DNA from 3 places in the Sporosarcina sp. FSL K6-1540 genome. Region 1 is predicted to be linked to each of the others. Evidence: riboswitches for the same ligand, from Rfam matches in the RefSeq annotation. Region 1 holds a riboswitch; each other region holds the start of a gene.
The links. Region 1 has a riboswitch for lysine ahead of MKY15_RS12480 (Na+/H+ antiporter NhaC family protein). Riboswitches for the same ligand answer to the same signal wherever they lie in the genome.
Positions count from the first base shown of each region.

Region 2: linked by a shared signal. The riboswitch ahead of dapA (4-hydroxy-tetrahydrodipicolinate synthase) and the one ahead of MKY15_RS12480 (Na+/H+ antiporter NhaC family protein) in region 1 are both predicted to bind lysine.
Region 3: linked by a shared signal. The riboswitch ahead of MKY15_RS15570 (aspartate kinase) and the one ahead of MKY15_RS12480 (Na+/H+ antiporter NhaC family protein) in region 1 are both predicted to bind lysine.

Region 1 covers NZ_CP152018.1:2,650,868-2,658,466, reverse strand. Annotated here, with positions in the region: gene MKY15_RS12495 (branched-chain amino acid ABC transporter permease) at 1-69, opposite strand, end outside; gene MKY15_RS12490 (branched-chain amino acid ABC transporter permease) at 83-958, opposite strand; gene MKY15_RS12485 (ABC transporter substrate-binding protein) at 1,092-2,285, opposite strand; gene MKY15_RS12480 (Na+/H+ antiporter NhaC family protein) at 2,685-4,256, opposite strand; lysine riboswitch at 4,400-4,581, opposite strand; gene yunB (sporulation protein YunB) at 4,637-5,398, opposite strand; gene MKY15_RS12470 (bifunctional UDP-sugar hydrolase/5'-nucleotidase) at 5,440-6,816, opposite strand; gene MKY15_RS12465 (sulfite exporter TauE/SafE family protein) at 6,820-7,599, opposite strand, start outside.
Region 2 covers NZ_CP152018.1:2,296,353-2,303,951, reverse strand. Annotated here, with positions in the region: gene MKY15_RS10685 (alpha/beta hydrolase) at 1-215, opposite strand, end outside; gene MKY15_RS10680 (SprT family zinc-dependent metalloprotease) at 462-1,115, opposite strand; lysine riboswitch at 1,870-2,047, shown strand; gene dapA (4-hydroxy-tetrahydrodipicolinate synthase) at 2,170-3,054, shown strand; gene MKY15_RS10670 (DUF4256 domain-containing protein) at 3,160-3,726, opposite strand; gene phoU (phosphate signaling complex protein PhoU) at 3,842-4,495, opposite strand; gene pstB (phosphate ABC transporter ATP-binding protein PstB) at 4,515-5,285, opposite strand; gene pstA (phosphate ABC transporter permease PstA) at 5,362-6,189, opposite strand; gene pstC (phosphate ABC transporter permease subunit PstC) at 6,191-7,105, opposite strand; gene MKY15_RS10645 (phosphate ABC transporter substrate-binding protein) at 7,164-7,599, opposite strand, start outside.
Region 3 covers NZ_CP152018.1:3,292,309-3,299,907, reverse strand. Annotated here, with positions in the region: gene sdhA (succinate dehydrogenase flavoprotein subunit) at 1-811, opposite strand, end outside; gene MKY15_RS15580 (succinate dehydrogenase cytochrome b558 subunit) at 932-1,540, opposite strand; gene MKY15_RS15575 (YslB family protein) at 1,778-2,194, shown strand; gene MKY15_RS15570 (aspartate kinase) at 2,705-3,922, opposite strand; lysine riboswitch at 4,014-4,193, opposite strand; gene uvrC (excinuclease ABC subunit UvrC) at 4,243-6,036, opposite strand; gene trxA (thioredoxin) at 6,183-6,497, opposite strand; gene MKY15_RS15555 (electron transfer flavoprotein subunit alpha/FixB family protein) at 6,623-7,597, opposite strand.

The sequences.
Region 1 (7,599 bases):
CACTTGAATAACCGTATAAACGATTAGAGATGAAGCAATAAATGACCAAAACTGTTTTGACTTTTTCATGATATTGTTTCACCTACACTTTCTCACGTGTATTTTTACCAAAGAGTCCCGACGGTTTGAAGATGAGTATTAAAATCAAAATGACGAATGCCGCAGCATCTCTCCAAAGAGAGAAACCAAGCGCACTGACAAATGTTTCTACTACTCCAAGCACAAGACCTCCAGCCATGGCTCCGGGAATAATTCCAATTCCACCAAGGACAGCTGCGACGAATGCTTTCAAACCAGGAATAATACCCATTAACGGGTCAATCTTTGTATAATAAATACCGAAAATAACGCCCGCTGCACCAGCCAAAGCTGATCCAATCGCAAACGTAGCCGAGATTGTGTTGTCAACATTAATTCCCATCAGCTTAGCTGCTTCAGCATCATAGGAAACAGCTCGCATCGCTTTTCCGATTTTCGTTTTATGTACAACAAATTGAAGAATGATCATCAATGTGACAGAAACAGAAAGAATTAGGATTGACTGACTGCTTATTTGAGCACCGAAAAAATCAAATGATTTATTGCGTAGTACTTCTGGATACGCATTAGGTTGCGCACCACGCATATAAATGACACCATTTTGAATAAGAAGTGACACCCCAATTGCAGTAATCAACGCCGCGATTCTTGTCGCATTTCGTAATCTTTTGTAGGCTATTCGTTCGATAAGAACGCCAATAACTGCGCAGGAAGCCATTGATAATAGTAGGGCAGGGATGAATCCAAGACCCCAACCCGCGATGGAGTAATACCCAATAAATGCACCAATCATAAAGATTTCACCATGTGCGAAGTTTATGAGTTTGATAATTCCATAAACCATTGTATAGCCTAGTGCAATTAACGCATAAATACTGCCGAGTGAAATACCGTTTATTAGCTGTTGTAACCATTCCATTAACTTTTCACTCCTTTTCCAGCTTTAAAATAAGGCTTAAAAAAGGAATGAGGGGAGGACATCCTCCCTCCATTCCTACAGTTTTAACTTCATTCAGCAGAAGTTTACCACTTCTATTAGTTGCGTGATTGATTTAAGGATTAACTTTTGTATTGAAGACTTGTTCGCCGTCTTTGTATTCAAGAATAGTAGCCGATTTGACAGGGTGATGGTTTTCATCAACCGAATACAAGCCAGTTACAAGCTCAAGATCTTTTGTTTCAGCTAGAGCATCTTTAATCTTCACAGAATCTGGACCGCCTGCACGTTTAATAGCATCAGCTAATAGATAAACCGTGTCATAACCAAGGGCATTAAATGCGTCAGGTGATTTACTATATTTGTCATTGAACTTTTTGTTGAATTCTTGAATGATACCGTCTGGATCTTCAGATGAATAGTGATTTGTTGTAAATGTGTTATTCAATGCTTCTGCACCGGCAAGTTCAAGTAGAATTGGAGAATCCCAACCATCTGCTCCCATAAGTGGAACAGTGATACCCATTTCACGAGCCTGTTTAACAATCAATCCTACTTCTTCATAGTATCCAGGGATGAAAATGAATTCAGGATTTGCTGCTTTAATGCGTGTAAGAGTTGAACGAAAATCAGAATCTTTACCTACGTAAGATTCTTCAGCAACAATTTTACCACCTGCAGCTTCAAAATCTTTTTTGAACGATGATGCAAGACCTTTTGAATAATCGCTTGCATTATCAGAGAAAATCGCTACGTTTTTAACACCAAGATCATTCGCTGCAAAGTTTGCTGCAACCGTTCCTTGGAATGGGTCAATAAATGACGTACGGAATACGAATTCATTAACGTCCCCGTTATCTTTAACTGTTACGTTCGGGCTTGTCCCAGATGGGCTGATAAGTGGAGTTTTGTTGCCATTAGCGATTTCAGCCTGTGCAACAGTAGCACCACTTGTAGCTGCTCCGATGATTGCAATTACTTTATCCTGAGTGATCAATTTAAGCGCTGCACTCGTTGCTTCGGCAGGCTCAGACTTATTATCGACTTTGACAAGTTCAATTTCCTTGCCATCAATACCGCCTGCAGCGTTAATTTCTTCAACTGCAAGTTCAATTCCCGATAGTTCGGAAGTACCGTAAGAGGCAACAGCACCTGATAATTCAAGGTTGACTCCGATTTTAATCGTATCGCCGCCCTTAGATCCACCTGTGCTTCCTTCCTCAGCTTTGTCCCCTGCACCACACCCTGCCAACAATCCGACTGCTAGAGCGGAAGCGGCAAATACACTTGCAAACTTTTTCAATTTCATATAAAATCCCCCTTTTGATTGATACTTCCGACAATTTAAATCGAACTAGTACGACAAACGATTTAGCATTCCGAAAGATATCATTTTGTTTCCGCTTACATGCTTATTGTAAAACAAACTTTCTATTCGGTCTATAGAGAGTTTTCAGTTCTCATCTTTCGAAGTTTAATTTCTTCGAATAAGTCTAACAGTTAATAGAAAGATTAGTTATACAATATCATCCTTTCCTAATACTTTTAACTAATCATTGAATGGAAGTTCACCATTTTCTGATTACTTTAGTCTTAACGCCTAGTATATATACCTATCTGACTATTGTCAAAACATTTTTTTGTTAGAAAACTATTTTAAACATAATAAAGAAGCGGTAAAAAGTTCACCGCTTCCAATCATTTACTATTATAAAGACAGCTGTGTTGCCTCTTTTTTAGCTTTCATCGTCCAAACAGAAAACAATACTACAAGAATAACAATAACACCAACTAGACCTATCCATATGGAGCCTGTGATACCTAAGATGATATAGCCCATTGTGGCCACCAATGCACAGATTAATGCATAAGGAAACTGTGTCGCAACGTGATCTATATGGTTACAGCCTGCACCTGTAGAAGATAGAATCGTTGTGTCAGAAATCGGTGAAGCATGATCGCCGAAAACTGCTCCCGCAAGTACTGCTGCAAGTGCTGGCAGTAACATTTCCGGTGCCGCGTCAATCATTATGGTTCCTGCAATCGGCATAAGAATACCAAATGACCCCCATGAGCTACCTGTCGAAAAGGCCATAATACAAGCAAGGATAAACATGATGACCGGCAGGAATGAAACCGATATATTCGATTTCAACACAAGCTCTGATAAATATAAGCCTGTTTCCAATTTTCCTATCAGGAATGATAATGACCATGCAAAAATAAGAATCAGCACAGGTGGCATCATTGCTTTCAATCCATTTATAAAGGCACTGCCAATAAGAGAATAGCTTGCCGTTTCATTATTTTTCATCTGTTGCATATATAATACTACCGCTATTAGCGTGGCGATAATTCCACCCGACAGTAATGCAAGAGAGACATCCGTATTTTCAAAAATTGACAAAAGGCTCATTGATCCGCCGGCTAAATAACCTGTCCAAATCATAACCGCAAATGTCACTGCAACAAGTGTGACGATTGGTGCGACTAAATCCCGAACGCGGCCATGTGCGTGTACTGGGAAGTCTTCTTTTAACTGACCTGGAATTGTTTTAGCAGGATCAAATAATTGACCTGTTTCTGTAGCAAGTTGTTCATGTTTCTTCATTTCGAATAGATCGAAATTGGTCCACGCAAGGAAAAACACCATTGCAAGTGTTGCAATAACGTAAAAATTCATAGGCGCCATCATAATGAAGGCAGATAGTGGTGAATAGCTAATCGCTGCAGCACCACCAAATATAAGTGCAAGTTGGCCTATTAAAAAGGCACCCCAACTTGAAATTGGTGAAATGACACAAATCGGTGCTGAGGTTGAATCGATGAAATAAGCTAGTTTTGCTCTTGAAACTCGATGCTGATCTGTAATCGGACGAGCAATTTGGCCAACTGCCAATGCATTGAAATAGTCATCCACAAAAATAGCTATACCGAGAAATACTGTGAGCAGTTTTGCACCACGTTTTGTTTTGATGTGCCGCACTGCCCATTCTGCAAATGCCCTGCTTCCACCGGATAAACTAACAAATGCAGTGATAACCCCTAATAGAAGGATGAAAAGGATAATGTAAATGTTCCCTGTATTCAGTCCACCATCCCAAAATGTAGCCTTAACTGACTCCAATAAATTTTTTAATGATTCAACAGGTCCGAACGACGCCGCCAGCAGAGCACCTGAGACTATTCCTGCTCCGAGCGACAACAGCACCCGTTTAGTTGCAAACACCATAATAATTGCGATTAGTGGTGGTAAAATTGATACCCATGTTCCTATCATCTACTATTCCTCCATTTAGTCGGGTTGAGGCCCTGTATAGGGGGAATAAAAAAACGGCTACTAATTACACTCAGCAGAGTGCATCAGGAGCCGGCTTTATCTACGTTTCGTTTGTTGGATAACTAATACTGCTTATCTAACTCACGACTTGTAGCTCATCATACATGTTCAAAAATGTATGACAGTGTTATCCCTATTCGGAATAACCCCAGCCTGATAGATCCCGACGATCTTACCAAACTTCGGCAAAGCTTCCTTTTACACACGGTCATCGGTGTCAATCTCGCGTGTGTGACTAATAAGCAATGCAGCCTCTACCCAATCGATATTTCAATCCTCTACTAGCCTATCAGTTATCCACACCATTTTCAAGTCCCTTTTCATTCCTCTATCGCGGGAGGGGCTGGAACTTCGACCGATGGCGGATCCCCACCACCAGTCGTATAGATTTGAGGTACTGTTGATTGAATTAGTCCCATAGCTACCGGAATCTTCTGTGTCACTACACTTTGCTTTGTTGCAAGTGGGACAATGATTTGGACATTTACTGTTAATAATATATTCACTTCAACAACGGCATTGTTAATACCAAATTCACTAATTTTTGTATCTATAGTCGCTTGTACTTGACCTATGACATGAAAACGAATCGGTATTTTAGGCCCTAAGTTCCCTAGTAGTGGAATATTTGCCGCTTGAGCAAGAGGGACAAAAAAGACAATTCCCTCTTCACGTTTCATTGCTTGCGAATCAAATTCTATCTCATCTGTTGGTAATAAAGCTAGATTGCCCGCTTCAGCCTGTTGAAGATGGGACTCGACAAGACCATGTGTCTCCGCTAATACTCTGTTGATGATTTCAGTGTTGAATTTCACCATCCCTTTAGAATCGTTCGGGACGTTTACAATGATATCATTGACATCAAGTACATTGGCAGTCCTGGAATTGATGGCTTTATTGATAACATGGGCCGCGATTTTTTCTGTCTGTACCTCTGCATATTGAATATAAATTGGGGCAAGCCTTGCATTAATAATGTAAATAAAAAGGGCAATTGCGATAAGAATTGCAGGAATAAGAAGGGGTAACAATTTGCGTTTTTTCTTCCTGGATTTTCTAGTAACTTGGCCGTGAAATCTCAAGACGACTCCTCCTACTATACGTTATGCAGGAAGGTAGTCGTTCATTCTTTAATTAGTGTGGTTCCGTACCAACCAAGCACATCCCTGATTAATTCAGGCATATAGTACTCTATTTCTGCATGTTTAAGCGATGGAAAGAAAAAACCGAAAGTAAACATATCCAGTGTTGCAAGTGTATATTTTTGACCTGATACAACCTCCCGATTGCCCGCAAAAAGCTGATCATTTCTATTTTTATAAAGTCTTTCATGAATCATCGCACCCATTAACGAGCCACGGAAACCAAGTCCTTTGATTTCAATTTGCGGCCACTCTTTCGTTAATGACAGCTCATAGACTTCTTTCAATTCTGATCCATCGAGTGTAATGAGACATAAATTGATTGGATGAGGTAGAAGTGAATGTAAATCCTCTTTTGTCACCCACCCCTTTTCGAGACTACCTAGAAATATTCCTGCGTTAAACATGGCACAATCCGCTTGAGAATACGCAATGAGCGCTCTACCAAAGAAAGAGGACAGCGAACTAACATCAAATAGATTTTGAGATAAGTGAGAAGGATTATAAAAAACTTGTTCCTCCATTGCCTGCTTTCCTATTTTGATTAGATCATTTACTTTTTCAATATCTTTTTCATTGCTTTCAATCGAATCTGTCCTGACAAGTTCCGCATCCATTTGTAAAAGTTCTTTAGCATCCGTGTTAAATTTCACGGTTACATGACCAACATACTCACCGTATTTACCTGTTGCAGCCAAAAGTGTATTACCAATCAATTTGCCGTCATGAAATAGATGATGCGTATGCGCGCCTAAAATGACATCGATTTCTGAACATTCTTCTGCAAGCTTTTCATCTTCATGGATTCCCATATGTGATAGACAAACAATTACATCCGTCTCAGCAGCAATGCTTTCAGCAACAAGCTTTAAATTTTGGCGAGGCGCCGTCACTTGCCAGCCGAGCTTCAAATAGAAGGCTTTATATTCTGCAGTAGCTCCTATAACACCAATTCTTGTCCCTTGCTCAGTAACGTAGATTCTATAAGGTAACAACCATTTTGGACGACTACCATCTTCTTCGTATAAATTACTTAGAATGACATCGAACTTGGCATCCTTATAAAGAGTAGATAAAGCCTCTTTCGACATGGTAATTCCTTCGTTGTTGCCGATTGTTACCGCATCATAGCCTGCTTCATTCAACAATCGGATGTTTCCTTGACCTTTCGTCCCTTCCGTAAATGGATGAGAACGATCAACGTGATCTCCGATGTCAAAATGGTAACAAGCATCTCCTTCTATTAAATGCTCGCGCTTTTTGTCACAAAGAAGCCTACTAATTTGCGGCCAGCTTTCAAAATGACTGTGGATATCATTTGTATGATAGAAATGAATTGTTTCAACCTTGTGATTCATATGTCACCCCATAAGTCCGTCAATAATCGATCTGATTCCTAGTAAGAGCAGGATAATTCGCAGTGCAACAACAAGCGTTTCCGATTTCATCTTTTGATTTAACCGAGCACCTATTTTAGCCCCGATATATGCTGCTGGAATGACTGGAATCGTATAAAGCCACGGTACATTGCCAAGTGAAATATGCGTGATTGAGTTGACGAGAGCTGATAAAAACACCATGAACATAGATGTACCGACTGCGACATGCGGTGGGAATAAGAAGAGTAGAATCATCGCTGGTACGAGGATTGAACCTCCTCCGATGCCGAAAAGACCCGATGCAAATCCGACGCCAAATGTCAGCAATAATGCAAACCAAACAGGGTACCCATAAATAAAAGTCTGATCTGTATTATCCGTGAAAGTTCTTTTTTTGCCGTGATTGACAAACCAGCTGACCGGTTTCAAATATTTACGTACCAGAAGAAGCGTCGATAATAGAATAAGTAAAATACCAAAATAGAGATTGAATGATGGCAGGTCAAGTCCTTTATTCACAAATGCACCGATAAGTGTCCCGGGAACACTTCCTAAGAAAAAGATGAACCCACTTTTGAAATCAATTGTTTTTGTCTTCATATAGGAAATTGTCGACGCCAAGCCCGTAAAGATCATCATAATAACAGATAGCCCAACGACGGTTTGCGGTGTAATTCCATCGATTAAGCCAAGGTTAATGCCAACGTAAAGTGTTGCTGGCACCAGAATGATACCACCACCTAATCCGACAAGTGCCCCAAC
Region 2 (7,599 bases), 350 kb from region 1:
CAATCAATTGAACAGCAACTTAACCCCGCGTCTAATATTACAGTACATTTAGTCTCTTCACATTCAGAAACAACAGTATGAACTACCCTATCTTTTATATTTACTAAATCACCTATTTCTCTTACCCTATTCTTCTTATCAAAATACATGTTTGCCATTACAAACGGAAAACCTACTATCTCTAATGTGGTCTTAATGATTTTTTCAGTTTTCATGTCTTCCCACCTTCCCATACAAGGTAAATAATACCATAAACTAATTTAAATTCGCAGAAAACAATGCGAGTTTGATAAATTGGTTAAAATCCCCTGGATCCGTTCACCTCTTCCAATTTAACCAAATTGAAGTAAGTTGTGACCTCAACCATCGGGGAACTACAAGTAAAACATCACCAAGAACAATAGAGAATACGTTTTCGAACACAAAAAAAACGATCACATTTCGAAATGTGATCGTTTTTATTAAAGTGACATTGAATACCCATGCCTCGCCAAATACTCTTCCTTCTCTTTATAATCCGGCATAATACTTCCGACACGTCTCCAAAATGAGCGATCATGATTCATATGAAGTATATGACAAAGTTCATGGATTATCACATAATCGATGACTTCAACCGGAGCCATAGCTAGACGATAATTAAAAGTTAGCTTTTTATCCGAACTACAACTACCCCACTTGGCTTTAGACTCTACTATTTCGATGATTTTAGGCTTTACTTTTAGTTGTTTTTGATATATTTTTATCCGTTCTTCTATAATCGTCCTACAGCTGGCGATATAGAACTTCTTGAGATTTCTTTTAAGTACCTCTTCATTTAACTCACTACTATCTATTAACTCATGAAGAAAACGGTCTTTCCCAAGGTATAAAAACTTCCCTTGAGCGTGATACTCTCTTGCCTTAGGGGCTTCTCGAGCTACTTCAATTTCATGTATTTTCTCTAGTATCCTTTTCCCTTTGCTCTCAATGGCACTGACAATCATTTCTTTACTTGTGTCATTTGGAGCTTTAACAGTTATGAAACCAAACGAATCTATCTGAATCGCTAGCTTCTTCCTATTTCCATACTGAACATTAAATTCTATAATTTCATTTTCAATTTCAACTTTCATAACTAACATCACCTTTATACATTTATTCCTAACTCTTGTTTATTAACTAATCCGCTGTTTTCTTTCTATTCTTAGCCACAATCCATCGATTCGCTTCCTGATACATTCATCTTAGTGTGTATTAACCATTCTGGCAACAAACGCTACGTGTACAACTACTTTTTGGGACGAAAGAACAGCGGTTCTTCTTATCTGGATATAATCCGCCAAAGATACAATTTTGGCGGCTGAAACTTTCTTTATGATTTTCTCTTTTTTAATAGTAAAGAAGTGTCACTTTCTATTAGGCATCACATGATTAGATGCATAGTCTTTCTTAAAAGTAAGCAAGAAGCACATTATACAACGTTCAAGAGTGCCCGAAATTGTATCTTCGGGCACTTACACTCTCTATAGAAAGTCATCTATTCATTTCTTCCAAAACAGCTGCATTTTCCACTTGAACAATGCAGGAACGCGACAGGCTACTATCCACAACAGGATTACTAAAAAATGTATGGCTAGTACCCCTCAGTAAATCTGTCATGAATAGTTAGCCGGAAATAGTCCAGTGAAAATGAAGGTCATCAAGCCCTTCTCACTAGTATTTTATTCAAATAAATGGGTCATCAACAGACGAAATAACATTTAAAAGAATATCAAGTCCCCATTAAATTCAGAACCTTTCTAGAACTCGGCACCTTTCCCTTGCAATTGCGTTAGAATAGAGGTAAGGTTTGTCTAATTAGAAATTCACTTATTTCAAAAATTTTGAAGTAAGGATAGAGGCGCAAAGACCATCAGTACACACGTGGAGGATGATGAGATCCTGTGACATTTGTGGAAAGGGGAATTTGCCGAAGTGGAGAGAATCTCATTTTCTTGAAGCTGGTTCTGTGTTGAATAAACACAGAATTGTCATATAGGAAACTATATGGAGGGCTATCTTATGCAAAGAAATAATTTATTATTTCTACTGCAACAACGAGCCCTTGTTGTTGCTTTTTTGCGTTCATTCACTAACTGCCCTTCTTCCTCTATTTTTTTAAAATAAATTATAGGATGTGGAGAAATAATGAATTTCGGACAAGTATTAACTGCTATGGTGACTCCTTTTGATGAAAATGGTGAAATTGATTTTCAAGCTACAAAAAACTTAATTAATTATTTAATTGCTAATGGAACAGATGGCTTAGTGGTATCTGGTACAACAGGAGAGTCTCCGACGTTAACAGAAGAAGAAAAGGTCAAATTATTTAAGTTTGCAGTGGACGTTGTGAATGGCAGAATTCCGGTGATTGCTGGTACAGGCTCGAACAACACAAAAGGATCAATTGAACTAACAATACTTGCAGAAGATGTAGGTGTCGATGGTATTATGCTCGTTGCGCCATACTATAACAACCCATCTCAAGAAGGATTATATCAACACTTTAAGACAATTTCGGAGGTCACATCTTTACCGATTATACTTTATAATGTTCCCGGACGCAGTGTTGTCAACATATCTGCTGAAACAGTCATTCGCCTTTCAAAAATACCTAATATCGTTTCTATTAAAGAGGCAAGCGGTGATTTAGATGCGATGGTCGAAATTATTACTCATACACCTGAAGATTTTTCATTGTATAGCGGTGATGATGGTTTAACAATTCCAGTGTTATCAATTGGTGGAACAGGTGTTATTTCTGTAGCATCCCATGTTATAGGAAATGAAATGCAAACGATGATTGAACATTTCAAAAGCGGCAATATTCAAGAGGCAGCTAAGGTTCATCGTAGACTACTACCAATAATGAAAGCACTTTTTGCTGCTCCAAATCCATCACCTGTAAAAGCAGCTTTGAATTTAAAAGGAATCCCTGTCGGTGGTGTCCGCTTACCTATGATTCCTTTAAGCGATGAACAACTAAGTTCACTACAACGAGCACTAGATATCCATGAAAAAGTAACTTCTTAATAAACCATTGTGACAGGTACCAGGTTCTAAAACAATTCACAAATCAATAAGAACCTGGCACCCATCACTCTATCTCATCGTCTATAAGCTTAGTGGGTGCGAAATTTAGACCCTCAGCGAGCCACGGAACCCCCTGGCAGCATAGTAGGATTCTGCTCCATTGTGATACACAAAGACAGTGTCGTAGCGCCAATCACAAAAGATAGCCCCTCCGAGTTTTCTAATATTGGCAGGTGTTTGCACCCAGCTCGATGTTTTCATATCGAACTTTCCAAGTTCCTGCAACTCCCGGTATTGTTCTTCCGTTAAAAGCTCAATGCCCATGTCGGAAGCCATATCAAGAGCATTATTTTCTGGTTTATGCTTTTTTCTTGACTCCAACGCTTCTAGGTCGTAACAAACACTTCTACGGCCTTTAGGGCTTTCTATTGAACAGTCATAAAAAATATATTCGCCCGACTTTTTATCATGACCAACAACATCCGGTTCACCACCGGTTATTTCCATCTCATTAAGCGACCATAGTTTTTCAGTATTCGCTTCCAACTTCGCTTGGACTTTACTCCATTCAAGTTCTTTATGGCGATTCATGTTTTTCTCAAAACGAGCTTTCAATATTTCGAGTAATTCTTCACGTTGTTCTAGTGACAACTCCTTGTTTCTCTTTGTCATACTAGTTTCCTCCCCTATTTTTTTATTATGTATAGAATACTCTTAATTTTTATTACGAGCTACCTTAAATAAAAACGGAGGAGAAAATTTTTCATTTTTCTCCTCCGTTTTTATTTTATGAATTGAAATCATATATTTGACCTTTAATCAAATATGCTGCGCTTTCAGCGATATTTGTGATATGGTCTGCTGTTCTTTCAAGATAACGATTTACAAATAATAATTGGACAAGCTGATTTGTTTCTTCTGGATGTTCACTTAGATACGTAGTCAGTTTTTTATAGTTTTCACGACTGCATTGATCCACTTCATCCTCTAAGTCGCCAACTTCTTTAGCAAGTACCATATTTTCCTCTAAAAAAGATTGGAGTGCTTTTCGGAGCATTTCAATTGATATGTCTTTCATCTTTTCTACATGTGTGATTTCCAGTAAAGATGTTGTTTGACCAATCTTAATGGTTGATTTTGCAATATTTACGGCAAAATCCGCAATCCGTTCAATTTCAGACGAAATTTTAAGTACACCAATAATTTCGCGTAAATCCCTTGAAATAGGCGCTTCTTTTGCCATAATCCAGATTGCAAACTGGTTAATTTCCACTTCAAGTTTATCTATTGCTGTATCTCCCTCCATGGTTTTTATAGCAATTTCAACATCTTGTGTTTTCAAGGCTTTAACTGATTTTTCTAAGGCAATAATTGATAGTTCACCCATTTCGGTGATTTTACTTTTTAATTCCTCTAAATTTTTCTCGAAGTTTTCACGCATGATCCTTTGTTACCCCCTGTTATCCGAATCGACCTGTGACATAATCTTCGGTTCTTTGATCTTTTGGCGTAGAGAAAATATTATCTGTATCATCGTATTCAACAACTTCTCCATTTAAGAAAAATGCTGTTTTATCAGAGATTCGTGCAGCTTGTTGCATGTTATGAGTAACAATAACAATCGTATAATCTTTTTTCAATTTCGTGATTAGTTCTTCGACTTTTAACGTAGAAATTGGATCTAGTGCGGAAGTAGGCTCATCCATTAATATAACATCTGGTTTCATCGCAATGGCACGTGCAATGCAAACACGTTGTTGCTGACCACCAGACAAACCTAGTGCTGATGTTTTAAGACGGTCTTTTACCTCTTCCCAAATCGCGGCTCCGCGTAAACTTTCTTCCACAATTCGATTTAATTCTTTTTTATTTTTTATGCCTTGCCCCTTTGGACCATAGGCAACATTATCGTAAATGCTCATTGGGAATAAATTTGGTTTTTGAAATACCATTCCCACTTTTGTGCGTAATTTAATTACATCACTTGAATTATAAATTTTTTCATGATCAATGACAACTTCACCTGTAATTTTCACACCATCAATTAAATCATTCATTCGGTTTAATGTTCGTAAAAAAGTGGATTTGCCACAACCTGAAGGACCGATTAAAGCAGTAACCTCATTTGCACGAATAGCAAGATCGACGCCGAACAGCGCTTGTTTCTCACCATAGAATAAATTCAAATCCGTTACATTAATTTTCGATGTACCTACTTTATGTTGCTCCATATGCGCAAATACCTTTCCTACTTGATTTTGTGTGATTGCTGGTTCTATTACTGCTGTACTCATTGATAAGCACTCCTTATTTGTTGGTTCCTTTGTTTAACTTTTTTGATATGTAGGTTGCTGAAAGGTTGATGATCAAAATGAGAACGATTAAGATGATCCCCACTGCTGCAGCAAGTTCAATGTCTCCCGATTCTTGTGTGACTAAATAGGAATGAACCGTTAACGTTCGAGCCGATGAAAAGATTCCATTTGGCATGGCAGCAACAGTTCCGGCTGTTAAGAAAATAGCAGCTGACTCGCCAACAATTCGTCCAACAGAGAGGATGATACCCGATAAAATCCCCGGCATGGCATTAGGTAAAATCACCTTATATAAGGTTTGTAGCTTCGTTGTCCCAAGTGCTAACGAACCTTCACGATAGGAAGCCGGTACTGTTTTCAATGCTTCTTCTGTTGTTCGGATGATGACAGGCAAAACAATAATCGTTAATGTTAATGAAGCAGCAATAATGGACATACCTAACTTTAAGGTTGTTACAAAGAATACTGCCCCAAACAAACCGTAAATAATCGAGGGGATTCCTGTCAAACTTTCTGTTGCAAAACGTATGATTCTTACCAAACGCCCTTGTTTCGCGTATTCTTGCAAGTAAACGGCCGCTAATATCCCAATGGGTGTTGCGATGATCAATGAAATAAAAATTGTGTAGACCGTTGTTACAATCATTGGCCAAATACCGCCGCCTCCAGTTGGTGAATAATCGCCAAAGATGAAATCGAAGCTGATTAAACGAAATCCTTTATAAAAGATGAACCCCACAATCATAACGAGGACAGCAACCGATAAGAAAGCCGAGAACCATAAAAGTCCACGTAACAAGTTATCTTTAAATTGCCTCATCTTAGTTGCCACCCTTCGCACTGATTCTGGCTAATACAAAATTCAAAATTAATATAAATGAGAATAAAACAATTCCCGTTGCAAACAACATTTCTTGATGTGTACCGAATGCATAACCCATTTCTAAAGCAACATTTGTCGTCAGTGGACGAACACTATCTGTAAGGCTCGTAGGGACGATTAAACTATTACCAGCTACTAAGATAACTGCCATCGTTTCCCCAATGGCCCTACCTAAACCTAATACGATTGCCGTCATAATTCCTGACTTAGCTGCTGGTACAATGACTTTAAAAATTGTCCCAATATGAGATACGCCAAGTGCTAATGATCCTTCACGATATGTATGAGGGACCGCACGAATCGCCGTCTCTGCTACAGTCACAATTGTGGGTAACATCATGATTGCTAGCACAAGAATAACAGCTAGTAAACTTTGTCCTTTCACTAAACCGAACGTATCTTGTAAAAATGGAACAATGATTGCAAGTCCAAATACACCATATAATACAGATGGGATACCAGCTAGCAACTGAATGGCTGGTGAAATAATTTTAGCTACTCTTTTAGAGGCAATTTCCGCCAAGAAAATCGCTGTAAATAAACCGATAGGAACCCCAATAATTAATGCTCCAACTGTTGCATAAATTGATGCAACAATCATTGGGAAGATACCGAATTTATCTTCACTCGGTACCCAATCAGTACCAAAAATAAAATCTATAAAGCTATAACCACCTGCTACAAAGGGATGAGCTCCTTTATAAAATACAAATCCAATGATTAACAATAAAGTGATAACTGAAAGAAGTGCGCAAATCAAGAAAATTCTTGAAGACACCTTCTCTAACAAATACTTCCTTTTATTTGCTTTACCGATTGCTACGGCCTGCTCGTTAGTTGTTGGGATAGACACACTTTATTCCTCCAAAATCACACTCAAAATTATGGTTCTGTTTTTCTTTAAGAATCTTTTATTTTATAGGAATAGCTCCTGCTTCAGCTGCAATGAGTTGTCCATCTTCACTTAAGATGAAATCTATAAATCGTTGGCCATCCTCTGTTAATTGACCTTCTTTATATAGAAATAAGAATGGTCTAGACAAACTGTATTGTTCTTTTAGAACATTTTCTGCATTTGCTGCTACGCCATTAATGTCGATTGTCGAAATGGAGTCATCTATATATTCAAATGAAATAAAGCCCACTGCATGTTTATTGTTCCCTACTGTTGTTTTAATATTACCGTTACCACTTGCAATAATTGCATTTCTTATTAATTCGCCAGAGCTGTAATCGACAATTTCTTGGAAAGCATCACGTGAACCTGAACCATCCTCGCGAGAGACAACAACGATTTCCATATCATCTCCACCAAGTTCTTTCCAGTTCGTCACTACTCCAGTAAAA
Region 3 (7,599 bases), 640 kb from region 1:
AGTACCAAGGCTTGCCGTCTTTATAAGTCCAGACACGTCCACCTTCACCACGTGCCGATTCACTCATAAGACGCAGTTTATCGTCTCCTGGAATTGCTGTTGGGTGAATTTGTATGAATTCACCATTCGCGTAGTGTGCACCTTGCTGATAAACGATAGAAGCTGCAGAACCTGTATTGATGACAGAGTTTGTCGTTTTCCCGAAAATGATTCCAGGTCCACCTGTTGCCATAATAACTGCATCACCTTTAAAGGCTTGAATCTCCATCGTTTTCATGTTTTGCGCTTTAATACCGCGACAAACACCTTCTTCATCAAGAATAACACCAAGGAATTCCCAGTGTTCGTATTTCGTCACAAGGCCAGCAACTTCATGACTTCGAACTTGCTCGTCTAGTGCGTAAAGGAGCTGCTGTCCTGTCGTCGCACCAGCGAAAGCCGTACGGTGATGCATTGTACCTCCGAAACGTCGGAAATCCAACAATCCTTCTGGCGTACGGTTGAACATAACGCCCATCCGGTCCAATAAACTGATGATTCCTGGTGCTGCATCCGTCATTGCCTTAACTGGTGGTTGATTCGCAAGGAAGTCTCCGCCGTATACAGAGTCATCGAAATGAATGTCAGGTGAGTCGCCTTCCCCTTTTGTATTTACTGCACCATTAATGCCGCCTTGTGCACATACAGAGTGGGAACGTTTAACCGGAACAATGGAGAACAAGTCAACCGGCGTACCTTCTTCAGCGGCTTTGATAGTTGCCATCAGGCCGGCTAGTCCACCGCCGACGACAATCAATCTGCTTTTTGCCATTATTGTTTCACTCCTCAAATTATAGGTGATCTCGTAGTCATTTAGTTAAGTTGTTATTTAATTACGCCTGGGCGTAATTGCGTCCAAATTTGAATCAGCAGGGATTTCTGCTGATTCAAATTAAACAAATGCAAGTAGTGCTTGTATACCGATTACAGAAAGCACTAGGAATATTGCCATTGAGATATACGTAACGATGGTTTGTGAACGTGGAGATTGTGTAATTCCCCAGCTTACTAGGAATGACCAAACGCCGTTCGCCAAGTGGAATGTAGCTGCAAGGACACCTGCAATGTAGAACGCAAGCATGAATGGACTCGATAAGATGTCAGCCATCATATCGTAATCAACTTCATCTCCCAATGCTTTTTGAACTCTTGTTTGGAAGATGTGCCATGCGATGAACACGACTAGGAATACTCCTGTAATTCGTTGTAGCATAAACATCCAGTTTCGGAAAGTCCCGTAACGCTTTACGTTATTTTTCGCTGTGAAAGCTATGTACACACCATAAAACGCATGGAACATAAGTGGGATGTAGATGATGAACCATTCAAGAAACAGTACGAACGGTAAGTTACCCATGAAATTGGATGCAGTGTTGAATGCCTCTGGGCCGCGTGTGGCAAAATGGTTAATCACTAAGTGTTGGGCAACAAAAAGCCCCACTGGAATGATTCCGAGCAGTGAATGAAGACGACGCAAATAAAAATCTGATTCTCTCGACAAGTCTTTTACCCTCCTTTATTAACTGAGTCCTTCAGTGCGCCTCTGTCATCATTTCGACATGAAGCGACCGTTGACGACGTACCTCTTCGTGGTACAATATTATGACATAACCATTGTACTCCTCAGTTTTGAAGAGGTCAAGACGATGTGGGCTTTTCGACACGCCCGAATTTAATATATTATTATTCTCTTGGATTCATTAACGCTATCATTTAACCGAAAGGGTTGCATATTCGATTGGAAAATACTACATATGATTCACCAACCCGTTTTGGCTATGAAATTTTACGAGATCACGTGTTGCCAAGTATCCTCGGGAAACATGAAGATGAAATCCTTTATTGGGCCGGAAAAGAAGTAGCTCGAAAATTCCCGATTTTTGGTATTGATGAACTTCCTGAGTTCTTTCAAGAAGCCGGATGGGGACCACTTCATCTTGAAAAGACGTTGAAAGACGAGGCTTTTTATTCTTTAAAAAATGATTTCGCTACAAATGCCCAAAACAGATCTTGCCAACTTGAAGCCGGTTTCATTGCACAACAGTACCAGAAATTTAGTGGACTGCTCACTGAGTGCTACGGAGAATTTAACGCAAAGGATGGTCTCATCCATTTCCAAGTCAAATGGGACTTAAAAACGAAAGTTGAGGCATGAAAAAGAAGATGCATCCTTTAAATCGGGCGCATCTTCTTTTTCATACAACTAATCTATATATGTTGAACTATTGATTCTATATGATCTCCAGCGAAGGCATCTCCATGCGCCGTGCGTTGTTCAGAGGTTTCTTTATGTCAACATATATAACTAAAAATAACCAGTAAATTACTGCTTATTTTCATGATGAAACACTCTATGTACAGTTTCCGTTGGGTTGCACCTCTCACAGTTTTCTCGTTAATCGCATGAGGGGTTTTTGGGAACGAATGAATAAGCACTTTCCAATCCATAATAGAGCAGCCAAAGATGGAATTTTGGCTGCTGAATCCATCTATATAGCATTTCCTTTTTAATTTTAAGGAAGTGTCACTTTCTATATGGAATTGCACTGTAACTTGTATAGTCTTAACTAAAATTTACAAGGAAGGCTTTATTAAAAGTGATAGAGCGCCCTTTGTCTTCAGGCACTTGCAATAAAATGGTTAACAATAGACATAACAAATTATTTCAGTCGTTGTCTAACCCGAATTGTTTATGAAGCGCCGCTACCGCTATTTCCATATCCGATTCTGGAATAACTACGGATACCTTGATTTCAGACGTACTAACCATTTTCACAGGAACTGATGCACTACGGAGTATCTCAAACATTTGTGCAGCGACTCCTGGGTTGGATACCATTCCACTTCCAACGATTGAAACTTTCGCAAGACCCACTTCAAAGTCGGCTCTGTTGTAACCAAGGGCTTCTTTTTCTGTCTCCAAAACATTAATAGCTTCTGCAAAATCCTCTTTCTTAATGGAAAATGACACAGACGGCTGTACGCCTTCCATAATTGTCTGGACGATAATATCGACGTTAACATGGTGATCCGCAAGTGCAGTGAATATATTCGCAAGCGAGCCATTGTATGGAACGTCATACATAACTGTAATCCGAATAATATCTCTTTCAAAGGCGATGCCCCGAACAATTAAATTGTTTTCCAAATCAATTTCCTCCTTGATAATCGTTCCTTCACCTTCCATATGTGCAGGTCTGACCCGAAGCGGCATTTGATGGTTCTTGGCAAACTCCACCGCTCTTGGGTGAAGTACTCCTGCGCCTAAATTCGCGATTTCAAGCATTTCATCATATGATATTTCCTCAAGTTTCTTCGCTTGTCCAATTAATCTTGGATCTGTCGTAAATACCCCTTCAACGTCTGTGTAAATATCACAGATAGCTGCATCAATTGCAATCGCAATCGCCACAGCACTTGTATCAGATCCCCCGCGACCAAGTGTTGTCAACTCACCCGAGCTGTCAGCACCTTGAAAGCCGGTTATCACTGCAACAGCACCCGATTCAAGCGTCGATACAACCTTATCTGCATGGACTTGCTCGATTCGCGCATTGCCGTGAACTGACTCTGTCGTTACACCCGCTTGCCACCCTGTATATGAGCGAGCCTCCAAACCTTGTGCCGCAATTGCCATCGCTAAAAGGGATGCTGTTACTTGCTCCCCTGTCGCAAGTAGCATATCAAGTTCGCGGCGGCCCGCTTTCGGATTAACTTCCACGGCGAGCTTTAGAAGATCATCCGTTGTTTTCCCCATTGCAGAGACGATAACCGCAACTTGATTCCCCCGACTTACTTCACCTTGTACAAGCTTTGCAGCGCGTGCAATCCTCTCGGGGTTCGCAACTGATGTGCCACCAAATTTCATTACAATTCGTTCCATAATTATTCCCTCCAATTTCCCCCTGAACGCAAAAACGGCCCTCATAAGTATGAGAGCCGGTCCGATTGGAGCGCTCGCCGAAGAGCCGCCCCGTTCAGATAGCTCTCCAGGTATTTTTATACCTGACAGACTTCCATTTATTCAATGGAAATCCAGCAGGACAATCGTGACAGCCGATTGGTCCGCTTCGGCGAATACTCCTTTCAATCCCGTTCATCAGGCTGCCGCCTTCCGGAGATTTACTATTGGTATCCGCACCTCTATCTTCACTACATATGCAATTTTTTAGTGAAAAAACTCAGTGCGTTCACTCTATCACATTACTTCTCTTCTCGCAATGCCTCTTCACGGAAATACGTTTCCACTGATTCCGCAACCACCTTCGGCAAGCCCGCTTGTTGCAGCTCTTCAACGGATGCTTCACGAATCTTTTTCATAGATTCAAAGTGTTTAAGTAATAATGTTTTCCGTTTCGGTCCGACGCCTGGTAATCCATCGAGCGCTGATGTCAATGAATTAGTTTCGCGCCGTTGCCTGTGGAAAGTAATTGCAAACCTGTGCACCTCGTCTTGAATTCGCTGTAACAAGTAAAACGCTTCACTCGTTCTCTTTAGCGGGATCATTTCAATCGGATTGCCATAGAGAAGTTGCGCCGTCTGGTGTTTATCGTCCTTCGCAAGTCCAGCAATTGGAATCGACAAGTTCAACTCATCTTCAATGATTTCCCTGGCCGCTTCCATATGACCTTTACCACCATCTATAACGATAAGGTCAGGTAATGGTAAATCATCCTTTAGCACACGGATATAACGCCGCCTTACAACCTCACGCATCGCCGCATAGTCATCGTGTGCTGCCGCAGTTTTCGTCTTATACTTTCGGTAGTCTTTACGGTTCGGTTTCCCATCAAGGAATGACACCATCGCAGAGACGGCATCTGAACCGTACATATGTGAATTATCAAATGCCTCAATACGGTACGGTATGGTGATATTCATCGCCTTGCCAAGTTCTTCACATGCGCCAATTGTACGAAGTTCTTGTCGTTCAATAAGTTGGAACTTTTCTTTCAATGATATCTCAGCATTCTTGATGGCTAGATGGACGAGATCTTTCTTTTTACCGCGCTGCGGAATGAAGACGTTGACATCTAGAAGTTGACGGACGATTTCACTATCCATTCCCTGAGGCAACAGGATTTCTTTCGGGATTAAATGTTGGGACTTACCGTAAAACTGCCCGATGAACGTTAGCAGTTCTTCTTCCGGTTCTTGATAAACCGGGAATAGCGATACATCCCGTTCAATTAGCTTTCCCTGACGGACGAAAAAGACTTGAACACACATCCATCCATTGTCCACAGCAAATCCGAAGACATCACGATCAGTGAAATCACTCATCGTCATCGCCTGTTTTTCCATAATCGCTTCAATATTAACAATCTGATCGCGGTATTCTTTCGCGCGCTCAAACTCCAAATTCTCCGCAGCTGCAGCCATTTTTTCCGTCAATTCTTTTTTCACACTTTTATAGCCGCCATTCAAAAAGCGGGTAATATCATCAACCATTTCCTTGTACGTTTCCAATTCCACTTCATTGACACAAGGGGCGAGGCACTGGCCAAGATGGTAATACAAACAGACCCGATCAGGCATCGTATGACATTTTCGATAAGGATAGAGCCGGTCAAGCAACTTTTTCGTTTCACCGGCGGCAAAAGCATGAGGATACGGACCGAAGTATTTCCCTTTGTCTTTTTTCACTTGTCTCGTAATGATTAGTTTCGGATGACGCTCTGCCGTTAATTTTAAGTATGGATAGGTCTTATCATCTTTTAACATGATATTATATTTCGGATCATACTGTTTGATAAGGTTCAACTCGAGGACAAGCGCTTCCAGATTGGTTGAAGTGACAATATATTCAAAGTCTATGATTTCTCCAACAAGTCGCTGTGTTTTAGCATCATGGCTACCCGTAAAATAACTACGAACCCGATTTTTCAACACTTTCGCTTTTCCCACATAAATGATTGTCCCTTGCCTATCTTTCATCAAATAACAGCCTGGCAACTCCGGTAATATGGCCAACTTTTCTGCGATTAACTCATTCATCTAATTCACCTACCAAAAAACCGGGTGCCAATGAAGGACCCGGTTATTCTATCAAATACATCTCGGCTATTTGCGACTGCCGCTTCGCTTTCATCGCAAAAAATATTTCGCCCAGATTTTGAACTTCTGCTAAATTAAGTTACTAATTAAGCGTGTTTTGCAATCAATTCAGCAAGTGCTTCTTTTGGTTTAAAGCCGACAACTTTGTCAACAATTTCTCCATCTTTGAAAAGAACCAAAGTAGGGATTGACATGATACCATATTTACCAGCTGTTTCTTGGTTGTCATCAACGTCAACTTTAACAATGTTCGCTTTACCTTCGATTTCGCCGTTTAGTTCTTCAAGAACTGGAGCGATCATTTTACAAGGTCCACACCAAGGTGCCCAAAAGTCAACAAGGACAAGTCCTTCTTTAATATTTTCGTCAAAACTCTGATCAGTCGCGTGAATAATAGCCATAATAAATTTTCCTCCTCTTAATAGATAACCTATGTCTGTATTATAGCATGCAGCTATATGACGGGCTAAATATATGCTTAGTTATTGAAAGAAGCTCCCCACTATTGAGGGAGCTTCACTTTAAATTAGTTTGTCTTAATTTTTTTAATTTCTTCAATCATCATCGGAATAACCTCGAAAAGGTCACCAACAATTCCATAGTCTGCTACTTTGAAAATATTCGCTTCTGAATCTTTATTGATTGCCACGATTACTTTCGAGTTAGACATTCCTGCCATATGTTGGATTGCCCCCGAAATACCTGCAGCAATGTACAAGTCCGGTGTAACAACTTTACCAGTTTGCCCGATTTGTAGAGAATAGTCACAGTAATCCGCGTCACACGCTCCACGAGATGCACCGATTGCTCCACCTAAAAGTGTCGCAAGTTCTTGCAATGGTTCGAAGCCTTCCGCACTTTTCACGCCACGGCCCCCTGCAACAACAACTTTCGCTTCTGAAAGATCGACACCCTCTGTCGATTTACGAATAACTTCTGAAATGATTGTACGAAGATTGGTAACATCAACAGATAGTGCAGCTACGTCGCCTGTTCTGCCTGCGTCGTGCTCTAAAGGCGCAATGTTATTCGGACGTACTGTGATGAATAGAAGTCCGTCTTTGTTCTTCACTTTTTCAAATGCTTTACCAGAGAAGATTGGACGGATGAATACCGCAGCATCGCCCTCGCCTTCAATAGTAGTTACATCAGAGATTAAACCTGATGCTAGTTTACTAGCAATCTTAGGTGACAAATCTTTCCCTAAAGCTGTGTGACCGAACACAATAGCTTCCGGTTTCTCTTGTTCGTAAACCGCCATAAACGCTTGGCTGAATGCGTCAGAAGTATATAGTTTCAAATGTGGATGTTCCACAGTAACGACACGGTCTGCTCCGTAATGAATCATTTCTTCTGCAAGTGACTGAACAGCATCGCCGAGCAATACCCCGACAACCTCTCCGCCTCCCGAAATCTTTTTAGCAGCTGCAATCGCTTCGAATGAAACGTTACGCAAAGCTCCTTCTCGTGCTTCCCCAAGTACTACTACTTTTTTAGACATTT